Regions from separate parts of the Sporosarcina sp. P20a genome, predicted to be linked through region 4. Evidence: riboswitches for the same ligand, from Rfam matches in the RefSeq annotation. Region 4 holds a riboswitch; each other region holds the start of a gene.
The links. A riboswitch is a leader RNA that binds a small molecule or an ion and turns the genes downstream of it on or off. The one in region 4 is predicted to bind cobalamin.
Positions count from the first base shown of each region.

Region 1 (8,049 bases), on a different contig from region 4:
TACGCCTAGCTTTTCACGTGCTTGTACAGTAGCAACCACCATATTCTTTAACGCGGCAATTGTCTCTTCGCGCTTTCTCGTCTTCAAACCACAATCTGGATTGATCCAAAACTGGTTAGGCTCTAGGACTTCAAGACCTTTATTGATAATTTCTGTCATCTCTTCGACTGCAGGGACGCGTGGGCTATGGATGTCATAGACGCCTAGACCGATTCCTTTATCGTAATGGTACTCATTGAAAGCCTCGACCAAGTCGCCGTGACTACGAGAAGTTTCGATAGAGATTACGTCTGCATCAAGTGCGCTAATCGCTTCGATAAAGTCGTTGAAATCACAATAGCACATATGCGTATGAACTTGTGTCGTATCCTCCACTGAAGCAGTAGATACGCGGAATGCATTAACAGCCCAATCTAGATAGTGTTTCCATTCTGTTTTCTTCAATGGTAGACCTTCGCGAAGTGCTGGCTCGTCGACTTGGATCATATGAATACCAGCTGCCTCAAGCGCTTCGATTTCCTTACGCAAAGCAAGTGCGATTTGGTTTGTCACTTCTTCTCTGGACAAGTCATCACGAACGAATGACCAATTTAAAATGGTTACAGGCCCTGTAAGCATTCCTTTTACTTCATGATCAGTAAGAGATTTCGCGTAAACAGATTCTTCAACAGTCATTGGCTTCGTGAACGCAACATCTCCAAAGATAATTGGTGGCTTAACACAACGTGAACCGTAGGATTGTACCCATGCTTTTTCAGTAAAGACAAAGCCGTCTAACTTTTCACCGAAATATTCCACCATGTCCGTACGTTCAAATTCACCATGCACCAAGACATCAAGTCCCAAGTCCTCTTGAATATCAATCCATTCTTTAATTTCAGCATGAACGAAGTCTTTGTATTGCTGATTCGTAATTTCGCCTTTTCTCCATTTATTCCGTGTAGCCCGTACTTCTGGTGTTTGTGGGAAACTACCGATTGTAGTAGTGGGAAGGAGCGGCAATTGGAATTTTTCCTGTTGCTTTACTTTACGCTCCGCAAATGGAAGATTCCGCTTACTATCAGAAAGTAGACTTCCGGAAGTCGCTTCACGGACTTCTTTATTATTGCGTGCGGGAAGGGCGTTAAATGCAGTCAATGCTGCTTCACTGTTTTCAAATACATTAGTGAATTTTTCTTTTCCGTATTGTAGAGCTGTTTGAATAGCTTTTATTTCTTGCAACTTCTCGTCGGCGAATGCTAATGCGTTCAAGATAGTTGGATCTAGTTTCTGTTCCGAGCGAGTCGTCACAGGTGAGTGGAGCAAGCTGCATGAAGGTTGAATCCACAATTTATCAAGTGAGACTTGCTGATGGATAGTTTCAGCCAATGTTAGTTTTTCATGTAAATTTGATCGCCATACGTTTCGTCCATCTATAATCCCTGCTGCAAGCACTTTGTCTCCAGGGAAACCATATTGCTTCAGATTTTCCAGATTTTTCTCGAGCCCGTGGACGAAATCGAGCCCGATAGCTGCAACTGGTAACGCGATTGTTTCTGTATAATGTTCTACTGAATCGAAATATGTCTGTAGAAGAATGTTCAGTCCGCTCAGATTCTTCGTCAGCTGTGAATAAATTTCTGTAACGGTCTTCATTTCATCTGAGCTAATCGATGTACATAGAATAGGCTCGTCGATTTGAACCCATTGTACACCTTCATCCTGTAATTCCTTTAGTACTCTTTGATAAAGTGGAATCAGTTGTAGGATGATGGATGGTACATCTTTATCTTCAAACCCTTTAGATAATTTAAGTAATGTATAGGGGCCAAGTAGAACAGGTTTACCTTCAATACCTAGTTCTTTCTTTGCTTCACGATATGCAGCTAGTGGTTTGTTTTCAGTCAGTTCAAAACGCTGACGTTCGTATTCTGGCACGATATAGTGATAGTTCGTATTGAACCATTTTGTCATTTCGGAAGCGACTGCCTCGTCATTACCGCGAGCCATCGAAAAGTATGTCGAAGTAGAAACTTGTCCGCCTTTCCAGTTATAACGTGAAGGAATAATTCCGAACATCGCAGACGTATCCAGTACGCGATCGTACAATGTAAAGTCGCCTACAGCAATGACATCAACCCCAGCATCTTGCTGTTTCTTCAAGTTCGCTAAGCGAATCTCTTTCGTTGTTTGAAGAAGCTCATCTTCTGAAATCTTCTTTGCCCAAAATGCCTCAAGTGCACGTTTCCATTCACGATTTTCACCTATTACGGGATAGCCCGCTATACTGCTTTTTACCATGGATAATTTCCCCCTTAAAATTTTTTGCAATAAAAAAACATTTCTAGGGGAAATGTTAGAAATGCGAGTACATATAAAATAACATGCTATAAATAACATGCGTTTATAGACTGCGTCTGTCTAACACTTCCCTATTCACCGTAGGATTAAGCGTCATGAAAAATAGGCAGGTGTCTGGCTGGACGCATCAGCGTCTTCACAGTGGCGGGACCGCTCCGAGGAAAGGATTCCCTTTTAAGAAATGAAAGTATTTTCATTCCACCTACTTTTCAAACTATTCAATTCAGATGATTGTCTCTAAAGCTATCACATGCAAAATAGTGTGTCAACTTGCTATCAGAATTTAATCAAGGATACTTTTTTTAAAAAATAGTGGACTTAAATAATGAAACGGAATAGTAGCTCTACTGTTATATAACTGTTGAAAATAGCGCGTGTCAAATCCAAATAGCTATGATGTGAAAATTTTCACAATTCAGTTGAAAGTAAACTAGACTTTAGGTATGATATGTACTAACACGTCTTCAATCGAAGAAGTCATTCGTCTTTTATGTGTCGATTTTTGATCGACAGGCTATGGGGTGTTGCCGAATACTAGACGATGATAGGTGTTCATCGCTATATGTTATACAACAGAATAGCGCAAAAAATATTAAGGGGTGGCTTTTATCCATGACAAACTATGAAAAAGTAGGTAAATTGCAAGTCGCAACAGAACTATATAACTTCGTTAAAGAAGAAGTTCTTCCGGGCTTAGAAATTCAAAATGAACAATTTTGGACAAACTTTGATTCGCTCATTCATGAACTTACTCCTGAAAACAAAGCGCTATTAGAAAAACGCGATGAATTGCAAAAGACCATTAGCGAATGGCACCAAAATAATAAAGGCGAGATTGATTTCGCTAAATATAAAGAGTTTTTACAAGAGATTGGCTATTTAGAGCCAGTTCCTGAAGACTTCAAAGTGACAACAGCTAACGTTGACAATGAAGTCGCAAACCAAGCAGGCTCACAATTGGTAGTACCGATTGATAATGCTCGTTATGCATTAAATGCAGCGAATGCTAGATGGGGAAGTCTGTACGATGCACTTTACGGATCGAATGTAATTAGTGATGAAGCGGGTGCTGAAGCTGGTGTTCAATACAATCCGATTCGTGGACAGAAGGTTATTGATTTTGCGAAGAACTTATTAGATCAAGCAGCGCCTTTAGCTGAGGGTTCTCATGCAGAGGTAACAGCTTATAAAATTGTAGAAGGCAAACTTCAAATGAAGCTTGAAAGCGGTAACACAGCTCTATTGCAAGATGAGTCCAAGTTCGTTGGATATAACGGCAGTGAAGACGCGCCGACTGCTGTATTGTTAGTGAATAATGGATTGCATATCGAAATCGCAATCGACAAGAATAATCCAATCGGTAAAAGTGATAAAGCGGGCGTGAAAGATCTAGTACTTGAAGCGGCACTCTCTACGTTGATGGACTGTGAAGATTCGATTGCCGCAGTGGATGCTGAAGATAAAGTTGGCGTATACCGTAACTGGCTTGGTCTAATGAAGGGTGACTTGGAATCTACATTCAAACGCGGTAGTAAAGCAGTTACAAGAAAACTAAATGCCGATCGTACGTATACTGGTGGTGATGGCAAGCAGTTGACGCTGCGTGGTCGTTCATTGATGTTCGTACGTAACGTAGGTCACTTAATGACTAACAATGCGATCCTCGACGAAAATGGCAACGAAGTACCTGAAGGCATCTTGGACGGTGTTCTTACATCTTTGATTGCTACGCATAACTTTAAAGAAAACGCAGAGTTTAAAAACTCGCTTCACAACTCCATTTACATCGTAAAGCCGAAAATGCATAGTCCAGCTGAGGCGGCATTTGCAAACAAACTATTTGATCGTATTGAAGATCTACTAGGTGTTGAGCGCAATACGATTAAAATTGGGGTTATGGATGAAGAGCGCAGAATGTCACTGAATCTGAAATCTGCAATTAATGAAGTGAAAGAGCGTATTGCATTTATCAATACTGGATTCCTTGACCGTACAGGTGACGAAATCCATACATCTATGGAAGCAGGCCCAGTCATTCGCAAAGCGGATATGAAGACATCTAACTGGCTATCTTCTTATGAATCTGCAAACGTGGCAGTAGGAATTGGAGCGGGTCTACCTGGACACGCGCAAATTGGTAAAGGAATGTGGGCTATGCCTGACTTAATGGCTGCGATGCTTGAACAGAAAATCGCTCATCCAAAAGCGGGAGCGAGCACTGCATGGGTTCCATCACCAACAGCTGCCATTTTGCATGCATTGCATTACCATGAAGTAAATGTTAAAGAAGTACAAGCCGGAATCGATAGTTCAATCGATTACCGCGATGGTATCCTTGATATTCCATTGGCACCTAATGCGGACTGGTCTGTTGAAGAAGTACAATCGGAACTAGATAACAACGCACAAGGAATCCTAGGTTATGTAGTTCGCTGGATCGACCAAGGAGTAGGGTGTTCAACAGTTCCTGATATCAATGATGTCGGATTAATGGAAGACCGTGCGACATTACGAATTTCGAGTCAGCACATTGCAAACTGGTTACGTCATGGCGTTTGTACGAAAGAACAGGTCCAAGAAACTTTGGAGCGAATGGCAAAAGTAGTGGATCAGCAAAACGCGGATGATGAATTGTATCAGCCGATGGCACCGAACTATGATGATTCCATCGCGTTCCAAGCGGCATGTGACCTGATCTTTAAAGGAGCAGAACAGCCGAGTGGATATACGGAGCCAATCTTGCATGCTCGACGTATTGAAGCTAAAGCAAAAGCAAAACAAAAAGCGACAGTACAAAACTAATAACCATTCCAAACCGTCTCTCTTTCACTAACGAAAGAGAGACGGTTTTTTTATGTAATTAAACAAAGATGGATATTTTTCTAATAAATCTGTAAACATGCTATACTAGCAGGAATATAGAAAAGGGGATGAATAAAACGTGTTGCAAACAAATCAAACGGTTTTCGTACTAGTAGATGTACAAGGAAAGCTCGCACAAATTGTCAATGAAAGTAAGGAATTGCATGATAACCTGGAAAAACTGATTAAAGGATTACAAGTATTGGATGTGCCAATTCTATGGCTAGAACAATACCCTGATGGTCTAGGGCCGACTACTGAATCGTTATCGAACTTGCTTGAAGGCCAGCAACCGATTGCAAAAATGACATTCAGCGCAATGGGCAATGAAGAATTTGTTAATCGACTGGAGAAGCTGGGGAGAAAGCAAGTATTAATTGCGGGAATTGAAACGCATATTTGCGTTTACATGACAGCGGCTGATCTTGTGAAGCATGGCTATGAAGTAGAAGTAGTAGTAGATGCAGTCACTTCCAGAACAGAAGCTAATAAAATGATCGGCTTGCAAAAGATGAAACATCTTGGTGTCTCAGGTACTTGTGTGGAAACAGCATTGTATGAGTTGCTTGGTCAGGCAGGGACAGATGAATTTAAGCAAGTGTTAAAAGTAATTAAGTAAATTCAAATAGAAAAAGCGAAATGCCAGTTTTGGCATTTCGCTTTTTATTATTCCCATTGTTCTCGCTGTAAATCTTCCGCGATAAGTTGTAAATCATCAGCGGTTATAGACAATAACTCATAGTTGGTTGTCTCGGCTAGTTGTACCGCCATTTTTTTAAGGAACTTCGGTGAACCTTCATTTTCTTCATCATATAGGAGTAACAAAGCATCCGAATTTCGAAGTAGAAACTTATTTTTCTCTACAAATTGCCAAGGTGCTTCATACGGTTTGTTAGTCAGGCTTACCGAATAATCTGCAAGTGATATGATTTGTTCATATGTTTCTTGCTTTATTTCATTCCATTTCGACTGTTGATCAAGAAATGGTGTAATGACCGCGTATTGTAAATTCGGGTAGTCTTCTTGCAATTCCCACACACATTCAATAATCCACGTTTCCACTCCGAGCTGTCCACTGACTATAACCCATTCAAGTCCTTGGTCTAGAAGAGATAGCAATTGATCTGTTAACGCTTTTTTGATGATAGGAATACCCTTATGGTCTTCATTGAAAATACCTAATTCATGGGCTTTATAACCGCTCACGAGTAGACGTTTAATCATTGTTGCCCACTAATTGCTGCCTGCGCGAGCTTTGTAATTGTCATGTCATCCATCGGCGGATTGTGAAGACCAGCCCGCACATCACGATAATATCGTTGAAGAGGATTCGACATTTCCAAACTTTTTGCGCCTACAATCCTCATTGCTAAGTTAACAATTTCTATCGCACTATTCGTTACAATGGATTTAGCTACCCCAAGTTCATTTTGTAAATGAACTCGACGAGCAGGATCATCATAAATTCTCGCGATATCATAAAGTAAATGACGTGCTTTAATCAACTCTAAATCCATCTTCCCAATTTGTGTTTGAATACTGAAAAGGGAAGCAATGGGCTCATTGAGGCTGTTTGGCTGATAAGTTGATGCAAAGTGTACTGCGTAATCACGTGCCGCTTGGGCAATTCCCATGTAACATGCGGGAATATGAAGAAGCCAGCCGTTTTGGTTGTTGCCACGCGGTGCTTCATTTACTTCAACTAACTGATCATCCGTTGCTACCACTTGATCTAGTACAAGTGTCTGACTTTCTGTACCGCGCATGGAAATCATATGCCAAGTATCTCTGATGGAAAGTCCCGCTGTATCACTTGGTAACAAGAAAAAACCAGTTTTTTGTTTTTCTTCAATCCAAACAGACACGAGGATATGGGTAAGGGCAGGTGCCATAGTCGTAAATGTCTTTTCGCCTGAAATCATCCATCCGTTATTAGTGCGTACAGCTGTTGTTTGTGGTCGACCACCACGTGTAGGGCTACCGGTTTGCGCTTCAGTGACGGAACGATTCACAAGGGCACCTTGCTGAATTGCCTCACTGAACTGAGCTAATTGTTCTTCCGTCCACTTGCGATTCTCATATAGTTCCCCAACGACTCCTTGATGCCAACCAATGGCAAGAGCGGTAGCACTATCGAAACGAGCAATAGTCTCCTGGAAGAGCACCATGTCCGTTACTGTGGTACCCGCACCCCCGAACTCTTTAGGTAGAGTTAGTGTCGTATAGCCCATTTTGATGAGCTTTTCTATATTCTCTAATGGGAATTTTGAGAGCTCATCCGATCGTTCTGAAAAGCTGCTGAAAAACGGACCTGCCTCAGTCAATTCATTGACCCATCGGCGTTGAAAGTCCGTTGTGATAAAAAGTTCTGTTGACACGAGTAACACATCCTAACCACTTCATTCTTATACTACTGATTTACTGTGAATTTATGTAGAAATGCAAAATTACCTTGAGTACATCTCTCAAGGGTCATGATATTCTAGTATACTAGAAAAACGAAAAAAATACCATTCTGACGAAAGAAAAAATTTCATGTCATACTATGCGGGTTTTTACTGAATATTTAAGAGAATTGTAAAAAGATTCTTAGTAACAACGATAATGTTTAACATAAGTTGAAATTCATTTATAGACTATTTAAAGTAAATTTTAGCTTTGATCAGTATATCCTTAAAATTACTTATTGTATTTGTAGTGTATAAAGATATATTAATTGTGCTTACTTAAATATTAAGTATAACCAAATAACTATTAACAGGAATACGTATGTGATTCATTAAACCTATATATATAATACTTTATTTTAATAGAAACGCTAAATATACCTGTACGAATATGAATAGT
Region 1 is NZ_PDYT01000005.1:54,372-62,420, reverse strand. Features, by position in the region: gene metE (5-methyltetrahydropteroyltriglutamate--homocysteine S-methyltransferase) at 1-2,280, opposite strand, end outside; cobalamin riboswitch at 2,429-2,561, opposite strand; gene CSV72_RS07310 (malate synthase G) at 2,953-5,142, shown strand; gene CSV72_RS07305 (hydrolase) at 5,282-5,821, shown strand; gene CSV72_RS07300 (SLOG family protein) at 5,869-6,426, opposite strand; gene CSV72_RS07295 (acyl-CoA dehydrogenase family protein) at 6,423-7,580, opposite strand.
Region 1: another riboswitch for cobalamin. It lies ahead of metE (5-methyltetrahydropteroyltriglutamate--homocysteine S-methyltransferase); the one in region 4 lies ahead of CSV72_RS04015 (S-layer homology domain-containing protein).

Region 2 (8,049 bases), on a different contig from region 4:
GTGGATGGCGGAATCGTCACGGTCATTGTTCAAGGTGACGTCGGTGCGGTTCAGGCAGCTGTTGATGCAGGTCGCGACGCAGCAGCGCGTGTAGGTGAATTGCTAGGTGCGCATGTGATACCGCGTCCTGATGATTCAGTATACGGCATGGTGAAACCCCTAGCGCCGACTACTCCAGAAATTCCACAAATAAAGAAATCTACAGAAGCTAAGAAGGCACCGAAGAAAGACTGACGGATGCTTATTAGCATACTTTTCATAATGAAATCTATAGAAAGGAGTGATTTCCATGGCTTTCAAACGACATAAGATCGCAGTCATCGGAGCTGGTCACACAGGGGCAACTGCCGCATTGATGGCGGCTCAGAAGGAATTAGGCGACATCGTCTTAGTTGATATCCCTGACCTCTCCAATCCGACAAAAGGTAAAGCACTGGATCTTCTTCAGACAAGTCCTGTGCAACAGTTCAACTCCCGTATTACAGGTACTTCAAATTACGAGGATATTGAAGGTGCTGCAATGGTTATCATTACTGCAGGCATCGCGCGTAAACCAGGCATGAGTCGTGATGATTTAGTTGCGACCAATGCAAAGATTATGCGTTCTGTTTCTGAACAAGTGAAACGCTATGCTCCAGACAGTATCGTGCTAATTTTAAGTAACCCAGTAGATGCGATGACGTATGTTTGCTATAAGACAACTGGCTTTCCTAAAAATCGTGTAATCGGACAATCAGGTGTGCTCGATACTGCACGATTCAATACGTTCATCTCAGAAGAATTGAATATTTCTGTAGAAGATATTTCGGGCTTTGTTCTTGGTGGGCACGGTGATGATATGGTTCCACTTGTGCGTTATTCGTATGCTGGTGGCATTCCGTTGGATAAAATCATTTCGAATGAACGACTAGAAGCAATTGTGGAGCGTACTCGAAAAGGTGGCGGGGAGATCGTCTCTTTGCTAGGTAATGGTAGTGCGTATTATGCACCTGCTGCCGCTTTGGTGGAGATGGCTGAAGCAATTATCAAAGATAAAAAGCGAATTATGCCATCTATCGCTTACTTAGAAGGCGAATATGGATATCAAAATATCTACTTAGGTGTGCCTACTGTTCTTGGGGGCAATGGTATTGAGAGTGTAATTGAACTTCCGTTAACAGAAGACGAACAAAAAGCACTCGATCATTCAGCTGACTCTGTCAAAGCAGTCATCGAAATTTGTGAAAAACAAATGTCGTAATAACTACTGATCTCTCTAAGTCGTAAAGTGGACTTAGGGAGATGTTTTTGTATATAAAGAAGTTTTTTAGGCACATTTCAGTCGATGAATGATAAAGAAGTCATAGGTTAATTTTAAAAACTAACAAAAGTTAATAGGAAATCATCGCTTATTTATTTACATTTATTTATTTACGTGATACAATAAAAAGAATTAACTGAATAATAGAGTGTGCCTTTATATACTAGCTCGGAAATATATAAAGAATTTATTTTCTTTGGCTCTCCAAATGTAAGCGCTGTCAATCAGCCTTTTATAAATAGAAGCTTAGAAAATGTTCTTTAATTCCCCGACATGGCATATACTATGAAAAATACAAAGTCCAGGAGGTAATTATTATGAATAACAACACCTATCAAAGCAATTCATCATTACCAGAGCAAAACGAGACGTTCTATTTGATCACAGGCTACTCGGAGAATGGTTTCATCCACGGAATCACATGGGAAGAAGCATATGTTCAAGGATTGGCGGAGTGTGGCTGTTTATGCGAACAACAACTAATGTAAATAATGACGAAAGCTCGATACAGGGTGCCTAGCAAAAAAACGATTGTGGATGTACTCACAGTAGTTTTCTGCATAGGCACCCTGTTTAGTTATGTCTTCGTTCTTATTGAAAACAAACGCTACCACTCTCTATGTTATCCATGATAAAATGAAGTCAATCAAATAAATGAGTTTGCACGATGCGCTGGTACCTATCAAGGTATAAAAGGGAATCCGTAAACCGGAGCTGTCCCCGCAACTGTACACACGGACGACCGCTAGAATTAGCCACTATGGAGACATGGGAAGGCATTGGCGGAAGGATGAAGTGAAGCCAGGAGACCTGCCACGTATCGTCAAAGCGACACTTTCTTCGGGGGTTGAGGAGTGGAAGCAAAAAAGGTATCTGTATCTATGCATTTTTGTATGGAGTGTATTCAAGTTGCCTGAATTTGTTTCCTCATTCACAACTATTGCAATCATCTTGCCGAAGAGGCGGAATGATTGTTTTTTGTTGTTTACGAAAGGAGACTACGACATGAGAGTATTTGAACAGACAAAGGAACGAATACATGAACATGCGCTATTGCAGATATTGTATAAACAAGCAGAACAACGGCGTGGTAGACCTGTGTATTCAGGATTTCATCAAGTGGTACGGAAGCTGTTACAAGACGGATTATACGGTCAATGGATCTATAACTATTCGGCAAGTGAAATTAAATGGCTCGGCTTACAGATCGTAGCTGAACGCGATCGATTGATACCTTCTGCACAATTGCAGCAGTATATGAATGAATTTGTAACATCTGATTATTATAATCAGCGGATAGGACTGCCGCAGGAACGGCTCATGCTCATTGCAATGGCTGCGATGCAAAATGAAACTGTCCGGCGCTTGCAGAAAGTACAGGAAGCATATTGGATACTGAGCCATGGCTATGTGACTTTACCAGCAGAAATCATGTCGTTCTTTGGTAAGACGTTTTATCAGCGAAAGACGAGAGTACAGCAATATACTATGGATATTGCTGACGACAGAATTGAATCATTTTTATCAAGCAAGGTAAAAGAAAAGCATATACGTATACCTGATTATTTTATGGAACAAGTAAAAGCGTGCGGCTCTTGGCGTTTATTTGATGCTGAACAAGTAGAACGCAGTCTGGGATGTTCCCTTGGAGACTTTAACAGTGAAAGGTATTCTCAAACCATTGGCAGCTCCTCTATTACTCATAAAAAAGTCTCAGCCATTGGTTTGATGAAACGGCTGCTTGGAAGTGAAGGAATTGTAGTACATTTTCCCGATAAAGAACGACAGGAAAAAGCAGTATTATACTCGTATATTCAATTACCGTACGTAATGCAGGAAACGGAGTTGGAACGTACTTGTACCATACTTGTACGTTTACTAAACGGCATTGAAAGTATATGGGGGCATACTATAAAAATTGAAGTGGCAGGTTGGGAAACCGCTATAGCCGATCAGCAAATTGGTTTACATTCAGAGAAGGCCATTCTGTTTGTTGAAGAAGTAGCTGTAGAAATTAATCGGTACTTGGAGAATGCATCTAGTCAAAGTGGAATGCAAATACCTTTGCGCAAAGCGGCTTCGGTAATGCATCGTTCGATAAGTCAGGCGACAAAACAACAACAAATCGCGATGATTGACCGAATAACTGCAGAACAGCGCCATACCGATCAAGGCGGATCTGTCACGCTAGAGAAGTCTACAACCATTGAAACAGCAGAACTATTGCAGCTGCTCATAAAGGCATGGAGCAGTGGAGTTCCGGAAGTCCGACTTATCTGAATCTCCTTTATTGTAGTGGAAACTGAAGTGGCGTAAACTAAGTATTACTAGCAGTTTCCATCCGAGGTGAGACAGGTGTTTCAATTTGATACATTAGGACATGAAATGGTAACGGAATTATCGAATCTGATACAGCAGCAAGTGATCTTAACAGATAGAAGGGGCTTTATTCAAGCGAGCACAGAATCGGATCGAATCAATCAGTTCCATGAAGGTGCACTGTTAAGCATGCGCCAGAAAACGATGCTCCGTATGGGAGACGAGGAAGCGGAGCGTCTGCAAGGGGTCCGTAGGGGAATTGTCTTGCCAATCATTATTGAAGAAGAACCAATTGCCGTACTTGGCGTGACGGGTGATCCAGACGTGATTCATCCGCAGGCTCAGCTGATCTTACGCGTAGCGGAACTGTTCATTCAAGATTCGCTGAAACGAAAGCAGAAGGATGAAAAAGTACGTGATGTAGAGTTCTTCGTCTTTGACTGGCTGACAGGATCAAGGAAAGATGAACGGTTTATGGAACGAGGGACGCTGCTCGGAATCGACGTGACACTTTACAGTCAAGTGGTGGTTTTGGAAGTGCTAGATTTATTGGAACAGTTCTCCGTCGAGGAAATAGAGACGTTCGCATCGATTCAAAACATCCATCCTTCCATGAAGATGATCCGCTGGGCGCAAAATAAAATCTTACTATTATTACCTGAAATGAATCAAGAAACAGTGAAAAACGAGTTAGAGTTTCTATTGCTTCATATAAAACGGCGCAAGAAAGTACAAGTCGTCGCAGGTATAGGTGCATCAGCGCGCTATTTCGACTTAGCTAAATCATTCGCGCAGGCAGAACGTGCGGTCAATGCTGCGAAGGAATCTGGGGATATTGTCTTTGAGCATGAACTACGTCTTGAAATTATTTTGCAAAGTATTCCGGACACGGTTAAGCAGGAATTCCTTAAGCGCACAGTTGCGCCACTAAAAGATCATAAAGACTTGCTGAATAATTTGACGGTATGGTTCGAAGAGAATCAGTCAATGCAAAATACCGCGCAACGTCTGCATATCCATAAAAATACATTGTCGTACCGCCTGCAAAAGGTCGAGCAGTTAACCGGGTTATCTGTTTCTAGTACGCATGACGTTTATTTGCTATACTTGTCATTGCGTTTAATGGAAGAGCCCGTCGTTTAGCCAGGAATAAGTGATCAATTGCTTCGTTTCCTAGTGTGGAAACGGGGCTTTTCTCGTTGGATCTGGAGACAGTTTTTTCACAATTCTACGTCTAATTCGTGGTAGGATTAAACTGTGTCTTATCCTAAGAGTGTCAGGAGGATTGTTTTGAATAGAATCCGAAAAATCACAACATGGCAATGGATCCTGTTTTTGACCTTAGCACTTTGCTGTATTGGTTCCATTGCATTTGTAAATCAAAATCATTCATTTTATGATCGGCCGATCGCTCAGGTGATCGATACAATAATAGAGGAAGAAACCGACGTAACAGATATGCATGGTAATGAAGATACGCTATTTGTCCAGAAAATCGTAGCTAAGATCATGAACGGAGAAGAAAAAGGTCGAGAAGTCCAGTTGGTCAATGAGTATTCCTCTTCCGGAGCATACGATCAGCAGTACCGTATAGGAAATGAAGTATTTGTCTCCATTGATTCTAATGCCGGTGAACAATTAATGGGAAGTGTCACTGACGTAAAACGTGATAAGTACGTATTGATCGTTGCGTGGATCTTCGTCTTTACACTATTAATTGTCGGTCATAAGCAAGGGCTATTAGCTATAGTAGGCTTTGTAATTAACGTCATGGTACTATCATTCGCTTTAGATATTTATGTGAAATATTATGAGGTCAGTTTACTTGTAATTTGCGGGATCTGCATCCTGCTATTCACAACGATTTCGCTTTTGCTAGTTAGCGGCCGCACTGAAAAAACGTATGCCGCCATTGTAGCTACGCTAGTCGCAACAGTCGTATCTCTTTCCATCACGTCTCTTGTCATCTGGATTACTTCAGGGAATGGTTTGCGTTATGAGGAAATGCAGTTTTTGACACGTCCTTATCACACCATTTTCATGGCGGGGCTGTTTATTGGATCACTTGGGGCCATTATGGATGTGGCCATTACGATGTCGTCTTCGATGTTTGCATTATATGAAAGAGATCACACTATATCCGTTAAAGCGCTAAGAGCATCTGGCATAGACATTGGCAAAGACATTATGGGTACCATTACAAGCATTCTGTTTTTCGCATATATAAGTGGATCTATTCCCATGCTGATCCTCTATTTGAAAAACGCTTCTCCTGTAGGATTTGCACTTTCGATGAATCTGTCATTGGAATTAGCGCGTGCTTTAGCTGGTGGAATAGGAATCGTTTTGACGATCCCTATTGGACTCTATACAGCGATTTTCTTCATTGAACGAAAGAGGGCGAGAATATGAATGTACTTGTATGGCTCGCGGTTATTTTACTCGTATTGATGATCTGGGTTGGCGGAAAAAGTGGAGCAAGATCATTCATTTCGCTATTTTTCAATTTTGGCGTGGTCTTCTTCACGATGTTTTTTATGTTGGATCCAAACGCTAATCCTATTTTAATAACATTTATTGCTTGCATCGTTATAGGCTGCGTCAGTTTGTTTTATATTAATGAAGTGAACAGTAAAACGGTAATAGCATTTATCGCAACGATGATTACCATTAGTATATTATTGTTTTTCATTGTAGTAGTATCCCAAAAGCTTATGATTCAAGGATTTGGCGAAGAAGAAGAAGAGGCAATCGCAGGTATGTCTCTCTATATCGGTGTAGACTTCATAAAAATAGGCGCTTCTGTCATTATAATGAGTACCATTGGCGCGATCATGGACGTCGCTATATCAATCGCTACGACCATGCATGAAGTATTTAAGCATACACCTAGCTTAAGCAAGAAGGAATTGTTCAAGTCAGGCGTCAGCATTGGACGAGATATTTTAGGAACCGATACGAATACCTTATTCTTTGCTTTCTTTGGGGGATATTTGGCATTGCTCATTTGGTTCAAGGATTTGCACTATTCCATTGGGGATATCGTCAATTCAAAGATATTCAGTTCGGAAATGATTTTAATACTTTGCGCGGGCCTTGGCATAGCGTTAGTTATACCGATTGCTTCTTGGATCAATGCGTATTACTTAGTAAGAGCTAGAGAAAAGTTAAATAAAGTACAAAGGGAGGAGCAATGAATTGCTCCTCTTTTTCGCGTTTTAATTATTTTAGTATATTAGAAAGCGAGAATAAGAAGCTTTACTATAGAAACTAGACATTGACACAAAAAATAGAGGTGTTTTCCTATATATAATTGTTCTAAAGTCTATATTAATTAAACTGTCAGACTATTAGAATTATATACACTAACGAAATGTTTTGAATAGATACTCTTTTGTTGGTTAGTATCTAGATGACTTTTGAAAAAAACTGGGGGAGAACAACAAATGAAAATGAAGAAAAAGAGTGTGCTAAGCGCAATTGGTTTATCTGCCATGCTGATGTTGGCAGCTTGCTCGTCAGACAAAGAAGAAGCAACAGACGGTGCGGGTGAATCAGAAGGAAAATCATACGACCTGAAAATGTCTGTCACGGTGAATGATTCATCTACTTGGTATCAGGCCGCAGACAAGTTAGCACAGGACTTGAAAGAACAAACGGATGGCCGTATCAATATTGAAGTGTTCCCGAATGAACAACTATCAAATGGCGACCAAGGGAAAGGCGTAGAGCTCTTGACAAAAGGACAGACCGACTTGAGCCTTCACTCTACTATTATTTACTCAATTTTAGATGATCGCTTTGGTGTAGCGAGTGCGCCATTCCTATTTAAAGATAAAGACGGGGTAGACAAAGTATTTGATGGTGCAGGTGGAGAAGCACTCGCAGAAATCCTTAATGAAAAGAACGTAGAATTACTTGGATTTGGCGAGAATGGTTTCCGTCAGATCACAAACAGTAAAAAGGAAATTAAGTCACCCGCGGATATGAAAGGCCTAAAAATACGTATTCCTGGAATTACGATGTATACAGACTTGTACCGTGCACTAGGTGCGGATCCAACGACAATGGCGTTCTCTGAAGTCTTTACATCTCTTCAACAAGGTACGATTGATGGTCAAGAAAACCCAATCGATGTTATTCACTCATCTAAGTTGAATGAAGTACAAGACTACTTAACGACTTGGAACTATTCATATGATCCACTCGTATTGGGTATCAACAAGAAATTGTTTGATTCGATGAGTAAGGAAGATCAGGAGCTTGTGAAGAAGCTAGGTAAAGAAGCAGCTGAGTATCAAGTAGAAATGGCGCGTGAAAAAGAAGAAAAACAAATTGCCGAATTGAAAGATGCGGGCATGCAGTTCTACGCACCAACAGACGAAGAATTAGCAGAGTTCACAGAAGCGGTACAACCGGTTTATGAAAAG
Region 2 is NZ_PDYT01000009.1:82,145-90,193, forward strand. Features, by position in the region: gene CSV72_RS09750 (BMC domain-containing protein) at 1-234, shown strand, start outside; gene mdh (malate dehydrogenase) at 290-1,240, shown strand; gene CSV72_RS16745 (hypothetical protein) at 1,618-1,788, shown strand; cobalamin riboswitch at 1,956-2,132, shown strand; gene CSV72_RS09760 (hypothetical protein) at 2,306-3,580, shown strand; gene CSV72_RS09765 (sugar diacid recognition domain-containing protein) at 3,656-4,762, shown strand; gene CSV72_RS09770 (YibE/F family protein) at 4,910-6,031, shown strand; gene CSV72_RS09775 (YibE/F family protein) at 6,028-6,816, shown strand; gene CSV72_RS09780 (DctP family TRAP transporter solute-binding subunit) at 7,066-8,049, shown strand, end outside.
Region 2: another riboswitch for cobalamin. It lies ahead of CSV72_RS09760 (hypothetical protein); the one in region 4 lies ahead of CSV72_RS04015 (S-layer homology domain-containing protein).

Region 3 (8,049 bases), on a different contig from region 4:
TAGCTTGAAGCGATATGACCTCTGCGCCGTTCACTTCAAGCGTGGCGCGATATTCTGAAAAGGTTGGGTCAATTAAGAGGACGCGTTTCCCTCGGTAGCTACCCGCCAATAAAGATAGTATTTCTGCCGCACCGTTGCCGACGAGTATTTGTTGTTCGTCTACTTGATGAAAAACCGAAGCCGCCGAACGAAACGGCTGACCGTCTGGATCTGGGTAGCTGTTGAGGGTCGAAATCAACGTTGGCCACCCTTCTACTACGGACGGTGGAGGTCCTGCTGGATTACAATTTTCACTGAAATCCAGCACTTCATCAGGCATCGTGATATTCATTGATGCATACAATCGTTTGCTGTTCGCACCGTGTTCAGGCAATCGCATAGAAAATCCCTCCTAATACTGTGCCTAGTGACCAGAAAGTCCAAGACACGACTTGCATTTGATACGTAGCGGAACGGATATGTTCTTTATTCGCAATGACTGCCGGACCAAGTACCGCCCGTTCCGACACTACTCCGCGATATGTACTGCTGCCGCCTAACTGGATATTAAGTTGCCATGCAGTTGCTGCTTCCAGATAGCCGCTATTCGGGCTCATATGCTTTTTGGCATCGCCTAACCAGCCGCTAATCCGCTGTTTCAATGAATGTCCACCTTCATTTGGAGTGAACAATAGTATGAGCAATCCGGTAATTCTTGAAGGTATCCAGTTAAAGAGATCATCCATACGAGCCGAAACCTTTCCGAATTCACGGTAACGCTCATCTTTGTACCCGATCATAGAATCGAGTGTATTGACTGCTTTATACAACCACAGACCTGGTGCTCCGAGCAAGAATGCCCAAAATAATGGAGCCGTAATTCCGTCAGACGTATTTTCCGAAACCGTTTCAATCGTAGCACGGGATATCTCACTCTCATCAAGCTTCTTCGTATCCCTGCCAACAATCCAACTAAGTTTCTTACGTGCTTCGTTCATGTCTCCTGACTTCAATGGCTCATAGACTACTAATGCTGCATCACGCAAACTCTTTTGCGCAAGACCCGCCGCAATGAGTAGCGCTTCGATTGCGATGCCTGCGAACAGATGCAGACGATACGCGATACTGACGAGCCAAATGACGAGAAAAAACGTCGTCATGCAAATAAGCAACCATAAAATCGCACCTTTTACAGTGCGCATACGGCCTTTATTCAATAGCTTTGTCAAATTACTAATTGTCGTACCTAGCCACTTGACTGGATGCGGCCAGTTCGGAGGATCACCAATGAGTCGGTCGAGCACCATGCCAATCGCGATCGCAATAAAATGTGCAGGGATCATGTACGTTCACCTACTGCTAATCGATACGAATGAATAGCTCGCACCGTACAATCATAAACCCCTTTACCGATCAACTTCCCGAGTTGCGTTATCGGTCCAGCGTAGGGCAAGTGTTCTCCTTGCTGGGTAGACGCGATCAGCAAGCTGTCTGTCGAAGTACCTGTAGCAACCGTGCCGGATTCCGGATCCTTCACTTGCTCATCCTGTAACGCTTTCACTTTCGCTTCTGTTGCGGTAATCAATGCTTGGACGAAAGCTTCTTCACTTAATTCACCATTAATGAAGACCCATGTATTGATCGTCCCGATGTAAGGAATATCTTCACGTTGCCAGGACTTCGAAACGTCCACTGCGTTTCCGACACCTGCTGTCACCGCTACGACAATCGAGCCGAATTCTCCTTCGTATTCCTCCACTTCAACATGCTCCGGACTAACGGCAGTCATCATGGCGACTGTATCTGTCAGATGATAACCTAGCGCACGCAAGTAATCCGTGTTCTCTTTTTGTACATCTTCGATCATATAATCCGCACGCACGCCACGATTGACGAACGTCCGGTACCAGCCAAGTCCTGCATTATGAACTGCGGAAGAAATCGTCTTCAGTGGTTGGCTTGATTGCAACAAGACGTGATCTTGCTGAATCAATACATCTGCTTTCTTTACACAAAACCGTTCTACCTTTTCTTGCAAGTTCGGCAACAGCGTCATTTGAGGCTTCGGCATTTCAGGATGGGGCTGTGTTTTGACGCGCGCGTTGTACACATGATGAATTTCCTGTTCAAGTACGACGTCTTGCGGCGTGCCGATGGATGCTACTTCCCCGTTCTTTAACAGCAACAAACGATCACAATAGAGAGCGGCCAGATTGATGTCGTGAAATACTGAGATGACCGTGATCCCCTTCTGTCTCGTTTGATTGCGTATCGTATCGAGCAATTGCTGTTGATGTGCGATATCGAGATGGTTCGTTGGTTCATCCAATAATAAAATGGGTGCTTGCTGGGCGAGTGCTTGCGCAACGAATACGCGTTGTTGCTCGCCACCCGATAATAATTCAATCGCGGTATTTTCATATCGCGTGACACCTGTATGGTTCATCGCTTCCTGCACCGCTTGCTCGTCTAGCTCCGACCAGCTCGAGAAAATCCCCGACTGGTATGGATAACGACCGAGAGCGACGGTGTCTTCGACGCTATGGGAAAAGGCGTGCGCATGAAGCTGTGGCAAGACGGCCACTTGTTGCGCAAACTGCTTTTGGGTATAGGCGCCAGAAGGTTTACCTGCAATCATCACTTTACCGCTTTGTTTCGGCAAAATTCCCGAGATGATTTTCAGTAACGTAGATTTCCCGCTACCATTCGGCCCTAAAATCCCAAGAACTTCTCCTTTTTCCACGTGGAACGACACATTTCGCACAATCGGTTCCTTACCGTAGCCTCCCGATAAATTGTCCACTTGTAACATCTTCACATCGCTCCTTTTCTACGTTGTTTGTAAAAGATATAGGCAAACACCGGAGCGCCAATGAATGCTGTAATGACACCGACCGGTAATTCAGCCGGTGAAATAATAGTTCGTGCTACGAGATCGCAAATGATCAATAATGAAGCACCGTTAAATAATGATAACGGCAATACGTGACGGTGATCGGAGCCCCATAACATGCGTGTCATATGAGGTACAACTAGGCCGACGAAGCCGATTGTTCCAGATACAGCAACAGCAGAACCTGTTAATACCGAACCACCTAGCAAAATCATCAATTTACGCTGTTTGACATTGACTCCGAGATGATGTGCACGTTCTTCACCGAATAATAAAGCGTTCAATTCACGGCGATTGAGCCACAGCATGAATGAGCCGATGATGAAAAACGGTAGTACCATTACAATATAATTCCAACCGCGCATCGATACGCTACCAAGCAGCCAACCGACAATCTGACGGAGTTCTTCTTGCGTTAACGCAATCATCAGCGACAGTACGGAACCGAGAAATGAACCAAATATGATTCCTGTTAAAATAATCGTTTCCATTTTCATTGACCGATCGACGAGACGTGCAAAACCGATCACTAGAAACATCGTCACCGCGGCACCAATCATACTAAATACGGGTAAGGTGAATGCGCCAAGAATCGGTAGTGAAATACCAAAAAAGAGTGTGATCACGGCGCCGACAGAGGCACCGGATGACACTCCGAGGGTGTAAGGATCAGCTAATGGGTTTTTCAATAGCCCTTGGAAAGCGGCTCCTGAAATAGCCAGTGATGCACCGACGATTCCTGCCAGCAACACACGCGGCATACGGATCTTCCACAAAATATTACTCGCAGTCGCATCCGATTGATTCCATAGCGTCTCTATTGGTATTTTCACTGTACCGATCGATACGCCGAGCCAGATCGCCACAAGCAATGTGGCAATCGACACGACATAGGCGAGAGCGGTTTTATTCACCGAATACCTCAGGATAGACTGCTTTCGCAAACAATTCTAATCCATCAGCTAAACGTGGACCTGTACGGCTTGTAATATCTTCATCCAGTTGAATAACTTGATCTTCTTTGACCGCAGTCACCGCATCAAACCCGTCACGCGTTTTAATATTTTCTACGACGTTCGGAACATAGCTATATATAGCTAAAATCACATCCGGATTTTCATCTACAATTGTTTCAGGGCTGATCATAATCCAGCCTTCTTCTGTCACGATGTTTTCAGCGTGGATCATATCCAAGAATTGCTGAGGGAATGTCCCTGTTCCTGGCGTATAGATTTCAGGTGCATCGGAGTTTTCAACAAACACGCGCTTCTTGTCCGTGATGTCCGCTGCTTTCTTCTCGATATCCGCAATTTTTGTCTTCATATCTTCAACGATTTGATTCGCTTCCACATTTTTGTCCATGACTTTACCAATCAATTCAATTGTTTCATATGTCTCATCAAAAGTTCCCGCATTCGGTACGACGATTACCGGGATGCCTGCGTCACGAATTTGTTTCAAACCTTCTTCATTCGAACCCATCATCATTTCATGTGCAAATACCGCTTCCGGCTGCAATGAAATGACTTTTTCCACGTTGACCGTAAAGTCCCCTACTGTATCAAGATCCGCTACTTCCTCAGGAAAGTCATCGTTTTCTGTTACTGCGATAACTTGATCACCTGCATCAATACCGAATAAAATTTCCGTGTTGCTTGGAATTAATGAAATGACAGTTTCCGGCGCTTGTTCAAATGTAATTTCTTCACCGGTTGCATCTGTCAACGTGTATGGATAACTCGTTGTATCCGTTGATTGTTGTTCTGTTTTCGATTCTTCGCCAGACTGATTTTCATCTGCCGGTGTTTCTTCTTTTTTACTGTCGCTTCCGCATGCTGCAAGTAGTAGTACCGCGATCATTGCTGTCAGCATCAGTTGCCAAAACTTCTTCATGTGTGTTCCTCCTCTAATATGTGTGGTGCATTACGCAAGCCGCAGACATGAAAAAAACCTCCGATAGTTCGAAGGATTAGGTGGGATGAAATCAGCGCATGATTTCTTCCACTGTACCTATCCTCGTAGGTTGCCGCGGAACTTCATTTTCTAAAAAGGCAGGTGACCTGGCTTGTGCATCGCACTTACAGTGGCGGGACCGCATCGGATTTGAACCGATTTCGCTTTTCATCTCAAGTTTCGAGAACCTTTTCAGAAGATATGTAATTATGACTTATTATAGCGATAATAGCGGTGGTTGTACAGGGGATAGGAGGAGATTGAAACGTGTTTGGGAGTGAGGCTCCAGCAGGGGGACGCTTTCCGGAGGGCCTTGGTTGAGCCAACCAGGTCGCTTTGCTCCCTTTGGTTGTCTCATCTGTCAGGCTGATCCTCCCGGAGTCGCCCCCTGCTTCCGCCTCACTCCTTACTTTTTGTTGTGTTGGCAGGTTGAACCGCTTTTAAGTTGTTGATGCGTCTAGGGCCATTGGAACTTTTTGGACATATTCATTTTTTCAACAAGATAAGTACGCAACGCATCAATTACATCCCCTACTCGATATGACAAGAAAACACGAGGTGTGCCCTTGAACTTCACTTTCACACTCAAGAAAGGACACCAGTGAAGCGAAGTGCAAGGCGGCGACTCGGGGAGGATCAGCTCGACAGGCTAGACAACCAAAGGAAGCGCAGCGACCTGGTTGGCTTGCCGCGAGCCCTCCCGAACGCGTCCGCCTGGAACGTAGCGTAACGGTGCTTTTCCTCTCACAACCTTAGAAAACAATTGCTTGTAAGCTCTTGAACTTCATTCTCTAACTCAGAAAGGAACACCAGTGAAGCGAAGTGAGAGCCGTTACGGAGGACGGCTTTTGCTCTTCCCCTTCCCCCTCAAAAAGCGAAAGCAAAAAAGCCAAGCAGTAAACCCGCTTGGCCATTTTCAACATATTACATTCTTTCAGGTGCTTTAACGCCAACCAGTTTCAACGCGTTGGCAATCGTAGTTTTAGTTGCTGTAATCAAAGCCAAACGCGCTTCGGAAAGATCTTTGTTTTCCGGATCGAGCACTTTATTAGCATTGTAGAAACTATGGAATGTAGCCGCGAGTTCCTGGATATATGTTGTCACCCGGTGTGGTGCGCGCATGCGAGCTGAGTCGCTAATTAGTTTCGGGAAGTCTCCGAGTTTCTTTAGTAGCTCTAGCTCTTTTTCGTCTTGCAATAGCGTGACGTTGTCTGTTGACGCTTCTACGTTCTGTTCTTTTGCCTGACGCAAGATTGAGCAAATACGCGCGTGCGCATATTGTGCGTAGTAGACAGGGTTTTCATTGGATTTGGATACTGCCAAATCTAGATCGAAGTCCATTTGTGCGTCGCCTGAGCGCATCGCGAAGAAATAACGTACAGCATCTAGGCCGACTTCTTCTACAAGTTCACGTAGTGTGACCGCTTTTCCTGTTCGCTTGCTCATCTTGAACTTTTCTCCGTCTTTATAAAGCTGAACCATTTGCGCCACTTCTACTTCAAGCGTATCGCGGTCATAGCCAAGTGCCTGGATTGCCGCTTTCATACGTGGAATATATCCGTGGTGGTCCGCTCCCCAAATATTGATGAGTTTATCGAATCCGCGACTCAATTTATCTTGGTGATAGGCGATGTCTGGCGTTAAATACGTAAATGAACCGTCTTGTTTGATCAGCACACGGTCTTTGTCGTCGCCAAATGTAGTGGAACGGAACCAAGTGGCACCGTCTTCTTCATAGACGTGACCATTTTCACGAAGTTTATTGAGTGCGACTTCGATCTTGCCATTGTTATATAGAGACGTTTCCGAGAACCAGTGGTCGAAATGAACGCGGAAGTCTGCCAAGTCTTTCTTTAGTTTATCCAGTTCGATATTCAAGCCGTGTTCACGGAAAAACGCCAGTCGCTCTTCTTCTGGAACATGGACATACTTGTCGCCGTATTGTTCGACGAGGCCTTTTGCGATCGTGATAATATCTGCACCACGATAGCCATCTTCGGGCATTTCTTTTTCTAATCCAAGCGCTTCGAAATATCGAACGTCAATAGATAACGCTAAGTTATTTATTTGATTACCCGCATCATTGATATAGTATTCGCGTGCTACGTCATAGCCAGCTTTGTCGAGAATATTACATAATGAATCACCAAGGGAAGCCCCGCGTGCGTGTCCTAAGTGCAAGTCGCCTGTTGGGTTCGCTGAGACGAATTCAACTTGAATCTTCTGTTGCTGTCCGCTGTCTGAACGTCCGTAGTCTGCTCCTTGGTCGAGGACAGATTTCACGATATCCCCGAGGCTGTCTGTTTTTAAACGGATATTGAGGAAACCAGGTCCAGCAATTTCAATGGAGTCGATTGCGGTGTTCGTCGTATCAAGGTGCTCCAAGATACTTTCCGCGATCGCACGTGGTGGCTTTTTCGCAAGTTTCGTCAACTGCATAGCAATGTTCGCTGCATAGTCTCCGTTCTCTTTACTTCTTGGTGATTCCAGTTTAATTTCTGGAATATCTGCACCTTCGACTAGTTGTGCTTTTTCAATAGCTTGGTTCAAGGCTTCTTTAATTTCATGTTGAATCTGCTCTACTGCATTCATTGTGTTACCTCCGAGTAGGTTATTGTCAAATGGTATTCCCCTAATAAACTTTCGTCTGAATGTAAGTCGTACGCTACCGTAAAGCGTCCAGGTACCCACTCCAGTTGATTCGTACGAACGGCTAAATCCATAACTGCTGGGCCATTCCCGTATGTGCCGAAACGAACATCGTCTTGTCTGAACGGCAATCGCATCTGCACACCGCCCTTACGCATGATGAAGGCATCTTCGGCATGTAATTTCACGGTCGTTCGGACTGCTGGCATTCCTTCTAATCGTTCTTCAAACAATAAGTAAGCCTGCCCTTTTTTCTCAATGATTTCTCCAGTCGCTTGCATCGTATGCGTTTCTGCTTGCTGTTCTGGATGTTGAATAACGGAACGGAGCTGAACTTGCATTTTTGGCGCTTCCATTCGTTCACCGCCTTAAGTAAATAGATTCACTCATTATACACTTCTTCCGGCACCAGTTTCAATGTTACACGTCTAAACTTTTCCTGTGAGTCGTTTAATCCGGCCATAACCGTCCCATACTGTCAAAAGATACTGAATGGAACGGGATGTGATGAGCAATGAAACGTACCGATTATATAAAGTCCACTAATCGCAAAAAGTGGAAAAAGATTGTATTAT
Region 3 is NZ_PDYT01000020.1:21,385-29,433, forward strand. Features, by position in the region: gene cobD (threonine-phosphate decarboxylase CobD) at 1-379, opposite strand, end outside; gene cbiB (adenosylcobinamide-phosphate synthase CbiB) at 366-1,319, opposite strand; gene CSV72_RS13330 (adenosylcobinamide amidohydrolase) at 1,319-2,791, opposite strand; gene CSV72_RS13335 (FecCD family ABC transporter permease) at 2,794-3,786, opposite strand; gene CSV72_RS13340 (ABC transporter substrate-binding protein) at 3,779-4,765, opposite strand; cobalamin riboswitch at 4,906-5,032, opposite strand; gene argS (arginine--tRNA ligase) at 5,750-7,417, opposite strand; gene CSV72_RS13350 (YwiB family protein) at 7,414-7,830, opposite strand; gene CSV72_RS13355 (transglycosylase domain-containing protein) at 7,989-8,049, shown strand, end outside.
Region 3: another riboswitch for cobalamin. It lies ahead of CSV72_RS13340 (ABC transporter substrate-binding protein); the one in region 4 lies ahead of CSV72_RS04015 (S-layer homology domain-containing protein).

Region 4 (8,049 bases):
TAACGCAGCATCTGCTAGCTTAATTTCTTCTACTGAAGGCAATGTGGCGATTTCATCATATACAGCCTTTGCTGCCTCTGCATCTGCTTGATCTGCCGCTTTTTGTAGTTCGTCCAGTTTTTCTAGCAATATGAGTAATAGATTGCTATTCGTCACTAGCTCTTGCTGGGGTCTAATTAGTTCATCAAATGCTGTTTGCGCTTCATTCACTTTAGCTTCATCCGTCAGTTGGAGAGCTTCTATAGATGGTAATTCTTCAATTTTATTGATCACTGCTTGTGCAGCATTTTGATCGATAGATTCTATGTCTGTTTTATCCACTATATTTCTAAGACTTTTTTCTGCTGTATCAATGATTTCTTGACTCGCATCGACTGTGCGTAACACTTCAAGTGCATTCGTATAACTTGTTTGAATTTCCTTGACACTGAGAATGGAATCTTTCTTCGGGGAACTGTTCACTTCCGCTATGATGTCAGTTAGAGAGTCTTTGTTAACTTTTGGAAACATCGAACTAAAACCGCCACCGATATCACTTCCCAAATTCACAGTGAATTGTACACGCATTACGTCATCATTCATTATATAATAATCTGCGAAACCTACGTTAGGGAACACATTGTTGACTGCGTACATCCAGCCAGACAAGTGATTAAACTCAAACTCTCCTAACCACGGATCACTCGAGTCGTAACCTGCTGTAGTAGGAGGCATACTAGATTCAGCTTTAAACGCATCAATCACAGCTTGCGGAATAATTGGCTCTCTTCCGATTAGCGCTCCTTCACTCACTCCTGCTAAATAAAAACTACTATCTAATCTGCCTGTATGTTCATATTCATAGCCATACTCTTTTAATATGCGATCCAAATGTTTGGCTGCATTATCTCCATTAATAATGGGAACTTTGACTGGTTCAATCAAATAATCAAGCCCTACTATAAAAGCATCCATACTAAAAGTAAATTCCCCAATGACATCGCCTATGGCTGCTTCTTCATATTTAACTGTAATCCGCTTTTCTAGTTGTTGATCATTAAAATCTACCTTCACCAACAAGTGATTTGTACCTTCACTTAAGTTAGCGGTATAACTTGTTTTTTCTGAATCCGTCCAATTAATACCTACCGGCTTTTCATTATTCGTTACATCCACATGTTTATCTGGGATTTTGTTATCATCCGCATCACGTGCCCACACGTCAAAAGTGATTTTATCGGATTTTGTTTCTATCGAATCTTTTAACCCGACTTTTAATGTAATCGACTGATCTTGTGTGTCCGCATGAGCAACCGGGGTAAATGAATTACCCCATCCTGCTCCGATCAACTGTGTGAATAGTAATAGAATAGCTAGAAAGCTAATAGCGACCCGTTTACATTGCTGATACAATCCCATCACTCCTACATCATTTCCGATACGCCTAATGTGCGTTTCAGTATTTTAGCCATCTGTGATCTCGTTAGGTTGGAAGCAGGCATGAATTCTCTTGATAGATTACCTGTCATGATATCCAAACTATTCAATAAACCTGCATCTGGCAGCGCTTCTTTAGAAATTTTATGAACGTCTTTATAATTGGTGTTTGGCTTAACTGAGCCGATATCCGCTTCTGTATAGCGCAAAATTCGTGCCATCATCATCGCAGCTTGTTGTCTCGTCAGTTTACCTCCCGGATTATAGGTAGTCGGAGATGTACCATTTGTGATCCCCGCTTCATATAATGCTTGCACAGCGCCTTCCGCTTCTTTACCGCGCATATCCTTAAATGGAGAGGGTTTTGAGCTTGGTGTTAATCCCAATGCGCGTGAAATCATTAGCGCAAATTGACTGCGTGTAATTTGAGCGCGTGGGTCATAGATACCGCCTGGCTTTCCTTTGATTACTTGACGATTGGCTAAGTACAGAATCTCATCTTTATTAGAAATTTTATCGATATCTACAAATTCCACGTCTGGGTTAGCAAAATTATACGTTCCCGCCTCTTTTACTTTAATCGTGACTTCCTTTGTATTTGAAATATGGGATACAGCTTTCGTTCCATTGTCTTCTTTTTTCAACAAGACTTTTTTATTCAAATCCTTACCGTCGATAAAGAACCTATACGGAACTGTAACTTGTATATAACTCTTGTTCGTCTGTATGTTGCGTGTGTATCCTTTTGAATCTTTTGTTTGTAACGTAAGAGTGAATAAACCTGTATCAAAGTTATATTGTGTGATTTCCACATGGATCGCTTCAATATTTTTTTGTTGTTTAAGATGTTGCTGAAGTTCCTGTAAATCCATTTTTATTTTCACGCCACGTTCATCCGTTATTTCAAGTTTTGCAAGCTTTTGTTTGTCAGCGAATTCCAATACAGTTAGTGGGATTGCCATCTTGAAAGCACCGGCACTTTTATTGGATTTGATGCGTAATGTTTTTCCGACGATGACCATTTCATCGTACGAATCGAAATCTGTATCATCTTCTAAATCTTCTTTCTCTAACGCTTCTTTCACTAATTCATCGAGTCTCTTTTCAAGCGTGAATAATTTATCACGATTTGTGACAGTTTTCTTTTGTGCATCTGTCAATGCATCGTAATAGACTCTAGTTTTTCTTACTTCTATTGTTCCTTCTAGCGTTAATTTGTCAACGCTTGGTAACGCTTTGATTAAGCGAATGACCGTATCCACTGTCTTCTCACCTTCACCTATCGCTCCTTGATAGGCATCATCTTCTTTATTGTTTTGGCTAACGAGGATGGCCATCTTCGCTTCAAGGTTTTGCAACTGTCTAATATTCGTAATTTTAAGTCTTTGTGCCGCGGTTAATGCATTATATGCTCTTCTCGCATTGCCAACTGCTAGTTCATAATCGACAGTAAGTGGTTCGACCGCTACGAGTGAATCGATTGTTTGGATCAGGTTATCAACTTTTAGTTCATCATCATATTGCGCTAGTATTTGATTCATTCTTCCTTCTGCAACTACCAATTTATTATGATTCTTCACTTTCAGTCGATCTTCGCTTGATAGTTTTTCGTACAATGCTTTCGCTCGTAACACTTCACCTTCATGTTCCCTTGTCAGCATGTTCGCTTCAGGCAATTCTGTGATCAGATCTATGACCTTTTGAACACCTTGAACATCTCCTGTTTCACCTTCTACATCTGTTTGGGCATACAAAATAATATCGTGTTCCGGCATGACTAATTTCTCACCCGGCAAGTATCTGGATCCTGTACCATCCGCCTTTGTGTTCCAACTTTCAACATTCGCTTTTTCTGGTATAGTCAACAAGGCGTAAGGTGATAATTTTTCCACCGAGCTATCGCTCGCTCGCTTGTGGGTATATGTGACTTTGTGTGTTTTCGCTTTCATCGTTTTATATTCGCCATTTGTCATATCCCTCATGTCATAAAGCGGTTTTTCCTTTTTCAGAAAACGATCATACGCAATCAAACCGTATAAAGCCTGGTCTGTAGCCATTCCATTGACACCCGTTCCGGATCCACCACCGCCATCATATCCTGTCGTGACGTGCTTGAATCCACCTACTTCAGGAGTAGAACCTTTCGCAGCACCACTATTGGGAGCCCAAAATGTCAACAAGCCGTCAATCATATTATTTGACCAAACTCCATCTTGCATGGCGCCTTCTGTAATAAAGTTTGCAATTTTACCAATTCTAGGTAAGTTGATATTGGACGACATCGGATCCATATTTAATGCAGTTAACGCTACAATAACTTGTGTAGTACTTTCAGAATTCAGCGCTCCTACACTATGGTATCCACCGTTCGGTTTTTGGATTTGAGATAGCACAAAAATGGCTCTTTCTACAGATTTCGCAAATTCGTTATACGTTGCCGTTGCTCCTGTTTTTTTATACAAAGTTTCGTCTAAATAATAGGGTGCTAAAGCTTGAAGTGCCATTCCTGTAATATCTGGATCAGGGTTTTTTCCTGTTAGAGCCCAACCACCATTAGATTCATTTATTTCCAAATTCAAAATATGATCAATCATTTTTCCAAAAGTATTTGCATCCTCATTTTGAGGATCTGCTGGTAATAATGGATATCTACCTGTATTCAGAGCGATAATTTCCCAAATAGGACCATTGATTCCTTGTCTATAGGAGAATTTATGTGATTTAGAAAGCTCTTCAATAAAGTCATACCCCGCTACGTTTTTAATGTCATAGCCAAGTGAGGATAATGCTAAAATCAATCTCGACCATTCTGTAGATTTTGCTCGGTGAAGATTCCCTTTTTTGTCTGTGACATATCCTTCGATACGCGTTAGATAATCTTCAAAATAGTTATTAGGAATATAATTGATATAATCATATCCTGTATATTTCCCGCGGAGTAAATCCATAACAGACCACTCACCTGAACTTGTACCCATAGCCGGCTCTGGTACCGTTTCTAATATGTACCGAGCAGAAGCATTGATATAGAAGCCAATAGGTGGCTTTTCATCCTCCCAAAATCTTGCTTCAAGGCTTTCATAATCAGTTTTCGGATCAAATGCGGCGGCTAGTGACTGTAGTGGCATCATAGAAAGTACCATCACAAACGACAGCAACATCAACGATATCGCTTTTACAATACGTTTCATTTTATTCTCCTTTTAGTTTTATTTTTTGTTTGAATTTTTTATTTATTCCTCGTTCGATTCCCCTCCTTACTATTTTTTTACATAAAAAAGTCCCCATCTCCGAAAAAGAGAGATGGGAACCATGTATGTTCAATAAATATACTACGCCAATTGAATGATACACAATTCACCCTTTACCGGAAGGTGTCATGTTTACATACTTTGGCAAGTCTCCTGACTTATGGGGATATATCGTACCTTCTGCCTTCCCAGTTTTTTAACCAGTGGCTAATTATTTAGAAGTTACTTCCCATTTTACAGTGGCCGGACCGTTCAGGATTTGCACCTGATTCCTTTTTAATCTTTGCAATTTAGGCAAAGTACCAAAATATTCTATATAACTGCTACTAAGCATATAGGTTTTGCGGTGTAAAATCAATAGACAGTATAACTAGATTGAAGCTCTGTTTTAGTGAGATTTACCAATAAGAAATTGCTTTGCACTTTCACATTTAGAGAGACATTACTTTCTTAACTCCGTTTCTCTTGTTTTAGCAATCTTCTTCCTAGTGCTCTATTGTAATTAAAAATTCCCGTTGTGACGGCAGCGCGAATATTTGTTGTTTCAACTACTTGTTTACAAGAATTGCACAACGTCACTATATTATTTAATTGGTGTAGTCCCCCATATTTTTGAGGTATTCTAAAGTGAGCATGAATATCTGTGTTACTTGTACAGATCACACATACCCCAGCATCTCGAGCTATTATTTCCGATTTTATAGAATTAGCTAATTGGTCGTTCGCTAAAGTATTAAAACGTGCCAAACCTTCTGCCTCTTCAATTTGATCCAATAAATCAAGGTATGGCAACATGACCATTTCCACTGCAAATGTAATATGAGCTTCTACTTCGTCAAGGCTATGAATCGGTTCATCATCTATCTCATTTTCATTCTTATTGTCAAAGATGATACGTGAAAGATCTGAGGCAAAGCTCATCAGTTGTTCGCGTGCAACTTTACCTTGTGTTGAAATAAGTCTATTAGCCTCAGTATATATTTGCTGTAGTGAACCGGTTTCCCAATCACTGTATTGCTGCTTCATATAGTCAGGCACGTATTTTCTCCATAACTCGTCTCTTTTTTTCGAACCTTTTAAAAACCTTCTTACACTTTTCACCAGTTCATCTATTGGATAGTCATTCAGTAGGCGTTCACAATCGATTTCTTGAATTAGTCGCTCTTCTTCATTGGTCGTTGAATCAAAGTCAGATGCCAATCTCAAAATCATATCTATCAATTCATATTTCGCAAACACAATGTGAATTTCAGCAGTACTCTTTAAGTGTAAATCCGCATGAACTAGTGTTGCTTGGTTCGAATCTATATAGTTTATTAAACGGAATATATACTCGACCAACTCGTTCTTAGGACTAGTATGCAAACATTCCCTACAAATTTCGATATTGTATGTAAACTCCTGGGGCTCTCGTTTCAAATTACAACGAATACAAGGATGTTCGATGACCTTATGGACAAATCCCCGCTCTACAAAAAACTCCGTTGTTTGTGGCAATTCAATTTGCAGAATCATTTCGATTAATTCATCTCGTGTATAAAGATCATACAGTTCGGCTGAAGTTCTATTTTTGAGCCGTAATAATAGGAAAGAACTTCTATTATCATATGAAGCTTCACTCACTTTTCTATTCAATACATCTGCTATATCTTGAGTATCCAATGGTATTAATTTATTCAGAAACTGTTCTGCTATTCGACGAGTCATTTATTTACACCCCACTATTTTAGTAGTTGTTCTTCATATATGCACTGGTTTTCATCTAAATGGCTAGCTTAATAGTACATTTCAAGTATTAAAATTACCAAGCCGTTAATTTTCTTTTGACAGTTGCTAAAATGGCAATTGAAAAAACGATGACGCTATTTATTAATAGATAGTATGCTATCTGCATGCCGTAAAATATCGCAAAGGCATCACGAATAACAAAAAGCGCTATTGCGCCACCGATTGCCCCTAAAAAAACTGCTGATAGTAATACGGTAAAAGCTGCATAGTATAGGCTTTTCTTTTTCTTGTAATATATATAACCAATAAGATTTACAACGACAATAAAAACGCCCATAAGTATTAAGAAAAAACCACTCATCTAGCTCCCCCTCGTAGAAATCCATCTACCCCTTTAAACTAAAATCATTTGACCTTTTCGTCATAACACTTTGCAATTAACGTCTTCAGATTATTATTTAATTTAAGTTTTACAACCAAGCTATGTTATTTTAATTGAATAACAAAAAATAAAGTTATTATAAAAATATATCTTGATTCATTTTTTATGATCTTTATAGTATCATTTTTCATGTGTCACACGATCGTTAGTTCACTTCACAGAAATTTTTATATTGAAAGGATACGTGACTATGGAATATACACTAAAAGATGAAAGTTTTGATTTTAGCGAAACAGAAGTAACACATGAAGTATTTAAAATTGGAGAGCCAGAAGATGGCCTTTTCGAAATTGAATTCAAATTAACCTTCTCTTACGGATTCTTGAATTACTCACATAACTTTGTTTGGCTCAATCAAGATATCGAAACATTACTTGAACAGTTGAAGAAAATGGATGAAAAGAATAATGGAACTTTAAGTGTGCTTTCACCAGGGGTTTCTTTCTCTTATTTACAAGACCCTCATGATGAAAACTTTTATGAGTTCACGGTTTTCATGGATACTGGCTATATTAATTCGTATATGGGAACTGAATCAAAACTCGGAATCACTCTATCCGCTACCCGGGAAGATATTGAAAATTGGGTTGCGTCTTTTCTAAAAAACTAAAAGACAAAACTGCCCATATTAATATGAAGATTTTATACTTTGTTTATGGTCAATAATTGCCCTTCCGCTAATAGGAGTTGCTTAGGATCAATAATATCATGTAGTAATATACTTTATTTATTTTGTATCGATAATTCAGTTGGATTAATTACGTGTGCTATCTGAACGGTGCATACATCATAAGGTGCAGTATTATTATGGATATATTGAAGTAACTCACGCAATTCCCAATGTTTTTCTACACCATTTATAATTTCTCGTTGAATAGGATAATCAAAACCGGGAATGAGCCACTCTTCCGTCTCTACAAATTGTAGAGATGCATTACCATCTTCCAACTTTTTATCCGAGGCAATATAATAATAATTTGTCATTTTATCACTTCTTTCTATCATCATCTGCTATTTCCAACATGTTCTTTTTTTGAATCTGTTGGAAATCTTCCTTTTGCAATTCAACGTAATCCCCCATGTATCCTACTAATATATATTCGAATGAATGTTTTCATTGACCTTCCCCATTTCCTTGCCTTTGTCATCTTGGGTTTTACACAATCAAGATGAATCAATTGCAAGCAACATCGCCTTCTAATTGATTGGAAA
Region 4 is NZ_PDYT01000002.1:124,724-132,772, forward strand. Features, by position in the region: gene CSV72_RS04010 (S-layer homology domain-containing protein) at 1-1,392, opposite strand, end outside; gene CSV72_RS04015 (S-layer homology domain-containing protein) at 1,404-4,607, opposite strand; cobalamin riboswitch at 4,794-4,989, opposite strand; gene CSV72_RS04020 (hypothetical protein) at 5,118-6,374, opposite strand; gene CSV72_RS04025 (3-isopropylmalate dehydrogenase) at 6,469-6,756, opposite strand; gene CSV72_RS04030 (hypothetical protein) at 7,028-7,447, shown strand; gene CSV72_RS04035 (hypothetical protein) at 7,561-7,821, opposite strand.